Linked DNA regions of Caldimonas thermodepolymerans. The protein of the gene in region 1 interacts with the protein of each later gene in a pairwise test. Links are inferred from orthologs where the notes say so. Each region holds a gene or a part of one and is shown in the gene's direction. Other genes may lie near its edges.

Region 1 (6,414 bases):
AGCGCCCGAGCGCCACCGCCAGCCAGTAGTGGGCGCTGGCCAGCTGCGGCTGCGCGGCCCGTTGCGCGGCGGCGCGCTCGGCCACCTCGAGCAGCAGGTCGAGCTTGCGGCGCTCGTCCGGCTCGACGTAGATCGCGTGGATGCACTGCGCCTTGTGGGCCGCGGCGAGGCCGGCGCCGCCGGCGCGCAGGCCCAGCTCCACCGCCTGCCGGAACTCGCCGGCGTGGAAGCAGGCCCAGGCCTGCCGGACCGCCTCGTCCTGCGGCCAGGGTTCGGCGTCGCCCGCATGCAGGCGGGCCCAGCGCGCCTGCAGCGCGACCGGGTCCAGCCGCCAGGCGGTGCTGTCATGGGGGAAGGCGGTCCAGTCGTTCACGGGGCAGGCTCCGGCAGGGATCGGGCGGCGTCGCGGTAGGGCCCGACCAGCCCGTGCAGGTGGGCCTGCTGGGCGGGTTCCAGGTAGGGCAGCAGCAGGCCCAGCACGTGGTGGGCCCCGCGCATCATCGCCGCGCCGGCCACCTCGGGCTCCAGCGCGCGGCGCGGGTCGCGCACGTACTCGTAGCTCAGCCAGTAGGTCAGCACCACCACCATCGCGGTGGCGACCGGCCCGGCGTCCTGCGGCGCGATGCGCATCGCGCCGTGCTGCGCCAGCCCGTCGAGCAGCTGCCCGATCGCACGCGACTTGTGTTCCAGCACCGCCTGGAAGCGCGTTTCCAGGTGCCGGTTGCGGCTCAGCAGGTCGTTGAGGTCACGGTACAGGAAGCGGTACTGCCAGATCAGCTCGAACAGCATGTGGAAGAACAGCCAGGCGTCCTCCACGTGGCGCACGCCGCCTGCCGCGCGCAGCAGCTCGTCGAGCGCCTGTTCGTAGCGGTCGTACAGCGCGTTGACCAGCGCCTCCTTGGCCGGGTAGTGGTAGTACAGGTTGCCCGGGCTGATGCCCAGCTCGGCCGAGATCGCGTTGGTGGAGACGTTGGGCTCGCCGAAGCGGTTGAACAGCTCGAGCGTGGCCTCCAGGATGCGCTCGGCCGTGCGGCGGGGTTTCTTCTGGGGTGGGGGCATGGCGCGGGTCTCCTCCGGGGCCGCAGCCAATCTAGCAAAAAGCACCGGGGGCCGGAACCGCGGAACAACCCCCCGCCAGCAGGTTTGCAGGCGGCTGCCTACAATTTCGCTCCTCATGTCCGCCATCAGCTTCCAACACGTTTCCAAGTTGTACCAGGGCGCACGTGGGGTGCTGCAGGCGCTGAAAGACGTCAGCTTCGAGATCGAACCGGGCGAATTCTTCGGCCTGCTGGGCCCCAACGGCGCAGGCAAGACCACCCTGATCAGCATCCTCGCCGGCCTGACCCATGCCACGGGCGGGCAGGTGCGCGTGCACGGCTACGACGTCGTCTCGCAGTACGCCCAGGCCCGCCGGCAGCTCGGCATCGTGCCGCAGGAGCTGGTGTTCGACCCGTTCTTCACGGTGCGCGAGGCGTTGCGCATCCAGTCCGGCTATTTCGGCGTCAGGCGCAACGACGACTGGATCGACGAGCTGCTCGCCAACCTGGGCCTGGCCGACAAGGCCAACGCCAACATGCGCCAGCTCTCGGGCGGCATGAAGCGGCGCGTGCTGGTGGCGCAGGCGCTGGTGCACCGCCCGCCGGTGATCGTGCTGGACGAGCCCACCGCCGGCGTGGACGTGGAGCTGCGCCAGACCCTGTGGCAGTTCATCGCGCGCCTGAACCGCGAGGGCCACACGGTGCTGCTGACCACGCACTACCTGGAAGAGGCCGAGGCGCTGTGCCACCGCATCGCGATGCTCAAGGCCGGCCAGGTGGTCGCGCTGGACCGCACCTCCGCGCTGCTGGCCGGCACCGCCAGCACCATGCTGCAGTTCAAGACCGACCAGGCGCTGCCGCCGGCGCTGGCCGCGCAGGCGCGCGTGACCGGCCGCATCGTGCAGATCAAGGCGCATGACGCCGCCGAGGTCGAATCCATCCTCGCCACCCTGCGCCAGGCCGGCTGCAAGGTCGAGGACCTGGAGATCGGCCGCGCCGACCTGGAGGACGTGTTCCTCGAGATCATGCAGGCCGACGCCCCGGCGCAGCCTGCCAGCCCCCGGCCCGCCCGGGCGGAGTCCGTCGCATGAATGCCGTGATCGACCGTTTCGCCGGCGTGCGCACGCTGCTGTACAAGGAAGTGCTGCGCTTCTGGAAGGTCAGCTTCCAGACCGTGGCCGCGCCGGTGCTGACCGCCGTGCTGTACCTGCTGATCTTCGGGCACGTGCTCGAGGACCACGTCACGGTGTTCGACCAGGTCGGCTACACCAGCTTCCTGATCCCGGGGCTGGTGATGATGAGCGTGCTGCAGAACTCCTTCGCCAACAGCTCCTCGTCGCTGATCCAGAGCAAGATCACCGGCAACCTGGTGTTCCTGCTGGTCACGCCGCTGTCGCACTGGGCCTGGTTCACCGCCTACGTCGGCGCCTCGATGGCGCGCGGGCTGACGGTGGGCCTGGGGGTGTTCCTCGTCACCGCCTGGTTCGCCCCGCCCTCGTTCGCCGAACCGTGGTGGATCGTGATCTTCGCCATGCTGGGCTCGGCGATGCTCGGCTCGCTCGGGCTGATCGCCGGCCTGTGGGCCGAGAAGTTCGACCAGATGGCGGCGTTCCAGAACTTCATCATCATGCCGATGACCTTCCTGTCCGGCGTGTTCTATTCGGTGCACTCGCTGCCGCCGTTCTGGCAGGCCATCAGCCACCTGAACCCGTTCTTCTACATGATCGACGGCTTCCGCCGCGGCTTCTTCGGGGTCAGCGACGTCTCGCCCTGGATGAGCCTGGCGATGGTGGGCACCAGCTTCCTGGTCGTGGCCGGCCTGGCGCTGCACCTGCTGCGCATCGGCTACAAGATCCGCCATTGAGCCGCGGCGGCCAGGGTTGACCCGAATCGGCGATAATCACGGGGTTATGGCTGACCCGACTGCCCAGGAAGTGCGCGACTACATCGCCCAGGGGCTCGATTGCGAGCACCTGGAGGTGGAGGGCGACGGCCGTCATTTCTTCGCAACCATCGTCTCCCGGGAATTCGAGGGCAAGAGCCGGATTGCGCGCCACCAGTGCGTCTACCGAGCGCTGGGCGATAGAATGCGCGAACAGATCCACGCCCTGTCGATGAAGACGCTGACCCCTGCCGAGTGGGCCGAGACCTCGGCGAAGCCTTCGGCCTCCCATCACCACCATCATTGACCGGCAACCGCCCGGCGGCGCGGTTGCGGACGTGCCGCGCTTGCCTGCTGGACGGCGCGGCGGCGGATCCGACACAGCGTGGCGCGGGTGGTGTCCGCCACACCACACCTATGGACAAACTCCTCATCCGCGGTGGCCGCCGGCTCAACGGTGAAGTCACGGTTTCCGGGGCCAAGAACGCCGCGCTGCCCGAGCTGTGCGCCGCGCTGCTGACCGCCGAGCCGGTCACGCTGACCAACGTCCCGCGCCTGCAGGACGTCAACACCACCCTCCAGCTGCTGCGCAACATGGGCGCGCGCGCCGAGCGCAGCGAGCAGCAGCCGGACCTGGTGCAGATCGACGCGAGCCAGGTCACCTCGCCCGAGGCGCCGTACGACCTGGTCAAGACCATGCGCGCCTCGATCCTGGTGCTGGGGCCGCTGCTGGCGCGCTTCGGCGAGGCCACCGTCTCGCTGCCCGGCGGCTGCGCGATCGGCTCGCGCCCGGTGGACCAGCACATCAAGGGCCTGCAGGCCATGGGCGCCGAGATCGTGGTCGAGCACGGCTACATCATCGCCAAGGCCAAGCGCCTGAAGGGCGCGCGCATCACCACCGACATGGTGACCGTCACCGGCACCGAGAACCTGCTGATGGCCGCCACGCTGGCCGAGGGCGAGACGGTGCTGGAGAACGCCGCGCAGGAGCCCGAGATCCCCGACCTGGCCGAGATGCTGATCGCCATGGGCGCGAAGATCGAGGGCCACGGCACCGGCAAGATCCGCATCCAGGGCGTCGAACGCCTGCACGGGCTGCCCGGCCCGGTGGGCCACCGCATCATCCCGGACCGCATCGAGGCCGGCACCTTCCTGTGCGCGGTGGCGGCCACCGGCGGCGACGTGGTGCTGCGCCACGCCTGCGCCGCCCACCTCGACGCGGTGATCGAGAAGCTGCGCGAGGCCGGGGCGACCATCGAGGCCGGCGACGACTGGATCCGCGTGCGCGCCGACCGGCGCCCCCGGGCGGTGTCGTTCCGCACCAGCGAGTACCCGGCGTTCCCGACCGACATGCAGGCGCAGTTCATGGCGCTCAACTGCATCGCCGACGGCGCGGCCAAGGTCACCGAGACCATCTTCGAGAACCGCTTCATGCACGTCAACGAGCTGCTGCGCCTGGGCGCGCGCATCGAGGTGGACGGCAACACCGCGGTGGTGCGCGGCGTCGAGCGCCTGTCCGGCGCCACCGTGATGGCCACGGACCTGCGCGCCTCGGCGAGCCTGGTGATCGCCGGGCTGGTGGCCGAAGGCGAGACGGTGGTCGACCGCATCTACCACCTCGACCGTGGCTACGACCGCATGGAGGTCAAGCTGCGCGGCCTCGGCGCCGACATCGAGCGCGTGACGCTGTGAGGCCGGGCAGGGCACAACCGCGGCGGGAAGGCTGAAATGACTGCAAGCAACACCATGATCACCCTGGCGCTGTCGAAGGGCCGCATCTTCGACGAGACCCTGCCGCTGCTGCAGGCGGCCGGCATCGAGGTCACCGAGGACCCCGAGACCTCGCGCAAGCTGATCCTGCCCACCAACCGCCCCGAGGTGCGCGTGGTGCTGGTGCGCGCCACCGACGTGCCGACCTACGTGCAGTACGGCGGCGCCGACCTCGGCGTGGCCGGCAAGGACGTGCTGCTCGAGCACGGCGGCCAGGGACTGTACCAGCCGCTGGACCTGCGCATCGCCAAGTGCCGCATGAGCGTGGCGGTGCGTGCCGACTTCGACTACGCCGCCGCCGTGAAGCAGGGCTCGCGGCTGCGCGTGGCGACCAAGTACACCACCGTGGCGCGCCAGCACTTCGCCGACAAGGGCGTGCACGTGGACCTGATCAAGCTCTACGGCTCGATGGAGCTGGCCCCGCTGACCGGGCTGGCCGACGCCATCGTGGACCTGGTCTCCACCGGCGGCACGCTGCGCGCGAACAACCTGGTCGAGGTCGAGAAGATCATGGACATCTCCTCGCGCCTCGTCGTCAACCAGGCGGCGCTGAAGGTCAAGCGCGAGCCGATCCGCCGGCTCATCGAGATTTTTTCCACTGTGACCCAGAAAAGGTGAACGCCATGAACGTGCAGATCCGTCAACTCGCCACCACCGCGCCGGACTTCGAAGCCGAGTTCCAGCGCGTGCTGCACTGGGCGGCCGAGACGGATCATGCGATCGAGCAGCGGGTCGCCGAGATCCTGGCCGACGTGTGCCAGCGCGGCGACGCGGCGGTGCTCGAGTACACCAACCGCTTCGACGGGCTGGGCGCCACCTCGGTGGCCGCGCTGGAGCTCGGCCGCGCCGAGCTGGACGCGGCGCTGGCGCAGATCACGCCGGCGCAGCGCAGCGCGCTGGAAGCCGCCGCGCGCCGGGTGCGCGCCTACCACGAGCGCCAGCTCGAGGCCTGCGGCCGGTCCTGGAGCTACCGCGACGAGGACGGCACGCTGCTGGGCCAGAAGGTCACGCCGCTGGACCGCGTCGGCATCTACGTGCCGGGCGGCAAGGCGGCCTACCCGTCCAGCGTGCTGATGAACGCGGTGCCGGCCAAGGTGGCCGGCGTCGGCGAGATCATCATGGTGGTGCCCACGCCGCGCGGCGAGAAGAACCCGCTGGTGCTGGCCGCCGCCGCGGTGGCCGGGGTGGACCGCGTGTTCACCATCGGCGGCGCGCAGGCGGTCGCGGCGCTGGCCTACGGCACGGCCACCATCCCCAAGGTCGACAAGGTCACCGGCCCGGGCAACGCGTACGTGGCCAGCGCCAAGAAGCACGTCTACGGCACCGTGGGCATCGACATGATCGCCGGGCCCAGCGAGATCCTGGTGCTGGCCGACGGCACCACGCCGCCCGAGTGGGTCGCGATGGACCTGTTCAGCCAGGCCGAGCACGACGAGCTGGCGCAGAGCATCCTGCTGTGCCCCGATGCGGACTACATCGCGCGGGTCAAGGCCGAGATCGACCGCCTGCTGCCCGACATGCCGCGCCGCGACGTGATCCGCGCCTCGCTGGAAGGGCGCGGCGCGCTGATCCTCACCCGCAGCATGGAAGAGGCCTGCGAGATCAGCAACCGCATCGCGCCCGAGCACCTGGAAGTGAGCTCGCGCGAGCCGGGCCGCTGGGAGCCGCTGCTGCGCCACGCCGGCGCGATCTTCCTCGGCGCCTACACCAGCGAGTCGCTCGGCG
Region 2 (6,453 bases), 2.4 Mb from region 1 along the record:
GCCTGAGCAAGGAAGCCGCCACGCGCAAGAGCCTGATCGGCAGCGGCGACCGCAGCGACCGCATCCGCACCTACAACTTCCCGCAAGGGCGACTCACCGACCACCGCATCAACCTGACGCTGTACCGCCTCCAGGCGGTGATGGACGGCGAGCTGGACGAGGTGGTCAACGCGCTGATCGCCGCGCGCGAGGCCGAACAGCTGGCCGAGCAGCTCGACGAGCTGGAGCGGGGCCGCGCATGAACGACGACGCCCGCGCCCGCACCACCGTCGCGCAGGCCTGGCAGGCCGCGGTGCAGCGCGGGCTGGAGCGCATCGACGCCCAGGCCCTGCTGGCCCACGTGCTGGACCTGCCGCCCGGGCGTGCCCGCGCCTGGCTGCTCGCGCACGACACCGACCCGCTGCCCCCCGCACAGCTGGCCCGCTACGAGGCGCTGGTGCAGCGCCGCGCGACCGGCGAGCCGCTTGCCTACCTGGTCGGCACGCGCGAGTTCTACGGCCTGACGCTCGCGGTGACGCCCGCGGTGCTGGTGCCGCGCCCGGACACCGAGACGCTGGTCGACTGGGCGGTCGAGCTGCTGCGCCCGCTGCCCGCCCCCCGCGTCGCGGACCTGGGCACCGGCAGCGGCGCGATCGCGCTGGCGCTCAAGCACAGCCTGCCGCAGGCCGAGGTCAGCGCGGTGGACCTGAGCGCCGAGGCCCTGGCGGTGGCACGCGCCAACGGCGAGCGCCTCGGACTGGCGGTGCAGTGGCTGCACGGCTCGTGGCTGGAACCGCTGGCCGGCCGGCGCCTCGAGATGATCGTCAGCAACCCGCCCTACATCGCCGACGGTGACCCGCACCTTCCGGCCCTGCAGCACGAGCCCGAACGAGCGCTGACCTCCGGCCCCGACGGCCTGGACGACCTGCGCCGCATCGTGGCCGCCGCCCCGCACCACCTGCTGCCGGGCGGCTGGCTGCTGCTCGAGCACGGTCACGACCAGGCCGAGGCGGTGCAGGCCCTGCTGCGCGAGGCGGGCTTTCAGCGCATCCAGACCCGCCACGACCTGGGTCACCGCCCGCGCTGCACCGGCGGCCGGTGGAACTGAAGACCGGCGTCGCCGTCCAATCGTTTCAAGACGTATCACCTGCATCAGGTGCGTCTTCGGTCACGGCGGCCGCGGCCTTCCCCTCGATCGCGGTGCTTGGCGGACCGCCGGGACCGGTCTAGCATGGGCCCATCCGGCGCTGCCGCCCCGGGCGGCCGCCCGTTTTCAGGGAGTCAGGCCATGAAGACGCTCAGCAACGTTCACGGTGCCATTGCCCTCGTCCTGCTGGCGGCATTCGCGCCCGCCCGTGCCGACGGCGTCCTGCAGCTGCGCATCGACGGCCCCAAGGTGCGCCTGAGCTATGCCGTGCCCCTGGAGGAGATGCCCGACTTCGGCATCGACCGGTTCCGCGTGCGCCTCGGTGGCCTGCGGGTGTACGAGACCCGGCTGGACGGCAACGCCCGCACGGCGCTGGGCAACTGGAGCATGATGGGCGACTACTACTTCGACCGGCAGGGTGGCTTTCGCGCCAGCGGGGGCCTGCTGGCCGGCGAGCGGCTGGGCGATCACGCCGGCCTTGCCGCGCTGGGCGCGCCGGGCTCCGGCCTGGGCCTGACGGGCCTGCGCACGCCCATGACGCTGGACCTGCACACGCGTCCCCTGCCCTACATCGGCATGGGCTACACCGAACCGTCCTGGCGCGGCAGCAACTGGAGCTTCTTCGCCGACGTGGGGATGGTGATGCTCAAGCCGCGCTCGACCGTCAAGCTCGGGGCCGCCGCGGGCGGGGCCTGGCTCAACGGCGACGAGGGCCGGCGCGTCGGCGAGATGGACCTGCCGGGGCCGCTGGGCGACTGGCGCCTGTCGCCCGTGATCCAGTTCGGCCTGTCCTACGCCTTCTGAGCGCGCCGCACCGAACCGCAGCGGCCTGGCCGGGAGATGACCCGGGGCGGACACGGGGGGTCGGCTTTTGCTCTATAAAGAGGGGTTCGACCTCCTGTCTCCCCGAACCGAACCACACACCATGAGCGACGTTCAACAACGCATCGACGACATCGTCAAGAACCACCGGGTGGTGCTCTTCATGAAAGGCACGGCCCAGTTCCCGATGTGCGGCTTCTCCGGCCGCGCCGTGCAGATCCTCAAGGCCTGCGGCGTGTCCGACTTCAAGACCGTCAACGTGCTGGAGGACGATGCGATCCGCCAGGGCGTCAAGGAATACTCCAACTGGCCGACCATCCCCCAGCTGTACGTCAACGGCGAATTCATCGGCGGCTCGGACATCATGATGGAGATGTACGAAGCCGGCGAACTGCAGCAGGTGCTCGGCACGTCCCAGGCCTGAACGACGAGCGCGCATGAGCCGCCTCGTCGTCGGCATCACGGGCGCCACCGGGGCGGTCTACGGGCTGCGCCTGCTGCAGCGCCTGCGCGAAGCGGGGGTGCAGACCCACCTGGTCGCGACCCCGGCCGGGGTGCTCAACGTGCACCATGAACTCGGCCTGGACCGGCGCGAACTCGAAGCCCTGGCCGACGTGGCCTACTCGCCGTCGGACATCGGCGCGGCGATCGCGAGCGGCAGCTTCGCCTGCGACGGCATGGTCGTCGCCCCCTGCTCGATGAAGACGCTGGCCGCGATCGCCCACGGCCTCGGCGACAACCTGCTCACGCGCGCCGCCGACGTGGCGCTCAAGGAGCGCCGCCGGCTGCTGCTGATGGTGCGCGAGACCCCGTTCAACCTGGCCCACCTGCGCAACATGACCGCGGTCACCGAGATGGGCGGCATCGTGTTCCCGCCGCTGCCGGCCTTCTACCACCGCCCGCAGAGCATCGACGAGCTGGTGGACGACACCGTCGAGCGCGCGCTCGCGCTGCTGGGCGTGAGCCAGGCAAGGCCCCGCCCCTGGGGCGGGCTGGGCGGTTGAGGCCCCCGCCTCAGCCCTGCGGCGGGTCGGCGTACTCCCACTGCCGGCGCGCCGCGAACACCGCGTTCGGGTACTCCGGGCGGCCGCGGCTGCCGTTGTAGCGGCCCAGCGCCATGAAGAGGTCCCCCTTCTCCAGGTCGAGGTAGTGGCGCAGGATCACGCAGCCGAAGCGCAGGTTGGTCTGCATGTGGAACAGCTTGCTGGCATCGCCGTCGCCGATCAGGCGGCTCCAGAACGGCATCACCTGCATGTAGCCACGCGCGCCGGCCTTGCTGATCGCGTACTTGCGAAAACCGCTTTCGACCTGGATCAGCCCGAGCACCAGCGCCGTCTCCAGCCCGGCGCGGCGGCTTTCGTACCAGACCGTCTCGAGGAACTCGATGCGGGTCTGCATGTCGGGCTTGCGCCGCTTCAGCCGGTCGCTCATCGCGCCCAGCCAGCGCAGGTAGCGCAGCCGCTCCTCGATGTGGGCGAAGGTGGGCTTGGGCGGCGCGGAGTTGGCGATCACCGCCGACAGCGCGGTGCGCACCGAGTCCGCCAGCGGCTCCTCGATCTGCGCGCCGGCGCGCGCCACGGGGGCGAACGCCAGCGCCAGCCATCCGGCCACGCCACCGGCCCACTGGCGGCGCGTCAGGCCGGCGCGGTTCATGCCAAGAACTTCTCGCGCAGGAAGTCGAACACCTGGTCGGCTGCCAGCGGCGTCGCGGCACTGTCGCGGCGCCCCTGGTACTCGACCTTGCCATCCTTCAGCCCGCGGTCGGAGATCACCACGCGGTGCGGCACGCCGATCAGCTCCCAGTCGGCGAACATCGCGCCGGGGCGCTCGCCGCGGTCGTCCAGCATCACGTCGATGCCGGCGTCGGCCAGCTGGTCGTGCAGGCGGTCGGCCGCGGCCTTCACCTCGGCCGAGCGGTCGTAGCCGATCGGGCAGATCACCACGCGGAACGGGGCGATCGCGTCCGGCCAGATGATGCCGCGCTCGTCGTGGTTCTGCTCGATCGCCGCGCCCAGGATGCGGGTGACGCCGATGCCGTAGCAGCCCATCACCAGCAGCTGCGGCTTGCCCGACTCGTCCAGGTAGGTGGCGTTCATGTCCTTGGAGTAGCGCGTGCCCAGCAGGAACACGTGCCCGACCTCGATGCCGCGCTGGATCGACAGCACGCCCTTGCCGTCCGGCGAGGGGTCGCCGGCCACCACGTTGCGGATGTCGGCCACCAGGTCCGGCTCGGGCAGGTCGCGGCCCCAGTTGACCCCGGTGTAGTGGAAATCGGCCTCGTTGGCGCCGCAGACGAAGTCGCTCATGTTCGCGACCGTGCGGTCGGCCACCACCTTGACCGGCTTCTTCAGGCCGATCGGGCCCAGGTAGCCCGGCTTGCAGCCGAAATGCTCCTCGATCTCGGCGACGGTGGCGAAGCGGAAGCCGTCCTTCAGGCCCTCGATCTTGCCGGCCTTGACTTCGTTGAGCTCGTGGTCGCCGCGCACCAGCAGCAGCCACACCGTGGTCCTGACCACCTCGCCGGCCTCGTTCTTCTCGTCGGTGGCCAGCACCAGCGACTTCACCGTCTGCGACAGCGGCAGCTGCAGCAGCTCGGCGACGTCCTCGCAGGTGGACTTGCCCGGCGTCGGCGTCTTGGCCAGCGGCTGGGCCGGTGCGGCGCGCTCGGCGATCAGCGGCAGCGCCTCGGCCAGCTCGATGTTGGCCGCGTAGTCCGACTGCTCGCAGTAGACGATCGCGTCCTCGCCGGTGTCGGCGATCACCTGGAACTCGTGCGAGGCCTGCCCGCCGATCGCGCCGGTGTCGGCCGCGACTGCGCGGAACTGCAACCCCATGCGCTGGAAGATGCGCACGTAGGCGTCGTACATCGTCTGGTAGCTGGCGCGCGCCGACTCCAGGTCACGGTCGAAGGAGTAGGCGTCCTTCATCGTGAACTCGCGCCCGCGCATCACGCCGAAGCGCGGCCGGCGCTCGTCGCGGAACTTGGTCTGGATGTGATAGAAGTTCTTCGGCAGCTGCCGGTAGCTGCGCAGCTCCTGGCGCGCGATGTCCGTGATCACTTCCTCCGAGGTGGGCTGGATCACGAAGTCGCGGTCGTGGCGGTCCTTCACGCGCAGCAGCTCCGGGCCCATCTTGTCCCAGCGCCCGGTCTCCTGCCACAGCTCGGCCGGCTGCACGATCGGCATCAGCAGCTCGATCGCGCCGGCGCGGTTCATCTCCTCGCGGATGATGTGCTCGACCTTGCGGATCACGCGCAGGCCCATGGGCATGTAGTTGTAGATGCCGGCGCCCAGCCGCTTGATGAGGCCGGCGCGCATCATCAACTTGTGACTGACGATCTCTGCGTCCGAGGGCGCTTCCTTGAGGGTGGAAATGAAGAACTGGGAGGCTTTCATGTCAACGGCCACGCCCGGCCTCGAGCCGGGAAAGGTGTGGGCTTTCGAGGGGTTGAAACCGCACCGGTCGGTGCAATAATGGTTTCAATTGACGAATTCGAGGTTCGATTATGCTCGACAGGGAAGGCTTCCGGCCCAACGTCGGCATCATCCTGCTCAACCAGAAGAATCAGGTTTTCTGGGGCAAGCGCATCCGCACGCACTCCTGGCAGTTCCCCCAAGGGGGCATCAAACACGGAGAGACTCCCGAGCAGGCGATGTTCCGTGAACTGCACGAAGAAATCGGCCTGAAGCCCGAGCATGTGCGCATCATCGCCCGAACCAAGGACTGGTTGCGCTACGAGGTGCCCGAACACTACATCCGGCGCGACGCCCGCGGCCACTACAAGGGGCAGAAGCAGATCTGGTTCCTGCTGCAGCTGACCGGCCGGGACTCCGACATGAACCTGCGCGCCACCGACCACCCGGAGTTCGACGCCTGGCGCTGGAACGACTACTGGGTGCCGCTGGACGTGGTCATCGAGTTCAAGCGCGACGTCTACCAGATGGCGCTGACCGAGCTCGCGCGCTTCCTGCCGCGGGTCAACCACCACAACCGCTACCTGCGCGGCGGCGCCCGCCCGCACCAGCGTGAGGCCTCCCGCGAGGAGCGCCACCGCCCCGCACCGGTGCAGCCCGACGACGACCCTGCCGACCCCGAGTAAGCCGCGCGGCCGCACCTGAGCCGCCGCGGCCGGCTCAGGTCAGCACCATGTTGTCGCGGTGGATCATCTCCGGCTCGCCGGTGAAGCCCAGCAGCCGCTCGAACTCGCTGGAGGGCTTGCGCGCGATCAGGCGCGCCTCGCTGCTGGAGTAGTTCGCCAGGCCGCGCGCGATCTCCTCGCCGGCCAGCGACTGCACCGCGATCACGTCGCCGCGCGCGAACTCGCCGATCACCTGCACCATGCCGATCGGCAGCAGGCTCTTGCCCTCCTCGCGGAGCTTGGCCACCGCGCCGTCGTCGACCACCACCGCGCCGCGCAGCTGCAGGTGGTCGGCCATCCACTGCTTGCGCGCCGCCAGCTTGGGCGTGGAGGCGTACAGCAGGGTGCCGATCGACTCGCCGTCGAC

Evidence for each region.
Region 2: the proteins of IS481_RS15130 (region 1) and grxD interact in binary tests that used the Escherichia coli proteins (3 or more experiments, as listed by UniProt). The link is inferred for Caldimonas thermodepolymerans from one-to-one orthologs.

The regions. Positions count from the first base shown.
Region 1 is NZ_CP064338.1:3,201,502-3,207,915, reverse strand. The notes cover bases 1,850-4,586. They hold IS481_RS15130 (BolA family protein), read left to right. Parts: upstream 1,850-2,947; coding sequence 2,948-3,226; downstream 3,227-4,586. Other genes in these bases: murA (UDP-N-acetylglucosamine 1-carboxyvinyltransferase), read left to right, coding at 3,337-4,586; IS481_RS15135 (ABC transporter permease), read left to right, coding at 2,125-2,901; IS481_RS15140 (ABC transporter ATP-binding protein), read left to right, coding at 1,850-2,128. In the rest of the region: IS481_RS15150 (tetratricopeptide repeat protein), read right to left, coding at 1-373; IS481_RS15145 (TetR/AcrR family transcriptional regulator), read right to left, coding at 370-1,059; more of IS481_RS15140, read left to right, coding at 1,175-1,849; more of murA, read left to right, coding at 4,587-4,611; hisG (ATP phosphoribosyltransferase), read left to right, coding at 4,666-5,307; hisD (histidinol dehydrogenase), read left to right, coding at 5,313-6,414. UniProt on the Escherichia coli protein: Involved in cell resistance against acid stress.
Region 2 is NZ_CP064338.1:788,861-795,313, reverse strand. Bases 936-3,711 are described here. They hold grxD (Grx4 family monothiol glutaredoxin), read left to right. Parts: upstream 936-2,051; coding sequence 2,052-2,372; downstream 2,373-3,711. Other genes in these bases: IS481_RS03860 (proline--tRNA ligase), read right to left, coding at 3,598-3,711; IS481_RS03865 (lytic transglycosylase domain-containing protein), read right to left, coding at 2,963-3,601; IS481_RS03870 (UbiX family flavin prenyltransferase), read left to right, coding at 2,386-2,952; IS481_RS03880 (hypothetical protein), read left to right, coding at 1,268-1,930; prmC (peptide chain release factor N(5)-glutamine methyltransferase), read left to right, coding at 936-1,087. Outside these bases: prfA (peptide chain release factor 1), read left to right, coding at 1-242; more of prmC, read left to right, coding at 239-935; more of IS481_RS03860, read right to left, coding at 3,712-5,343; IS481_RS03855 (RNA pyrophosphohydrolase), read left to right, coding at 5,454-6,047; proB (glutamate 5-kinase), read right to left, coding at 6,082-6,453. UniProt on the Escherichia coli protein: Monothiol glutaredoxin involved in the biogenesis of iron-sulfur clusters.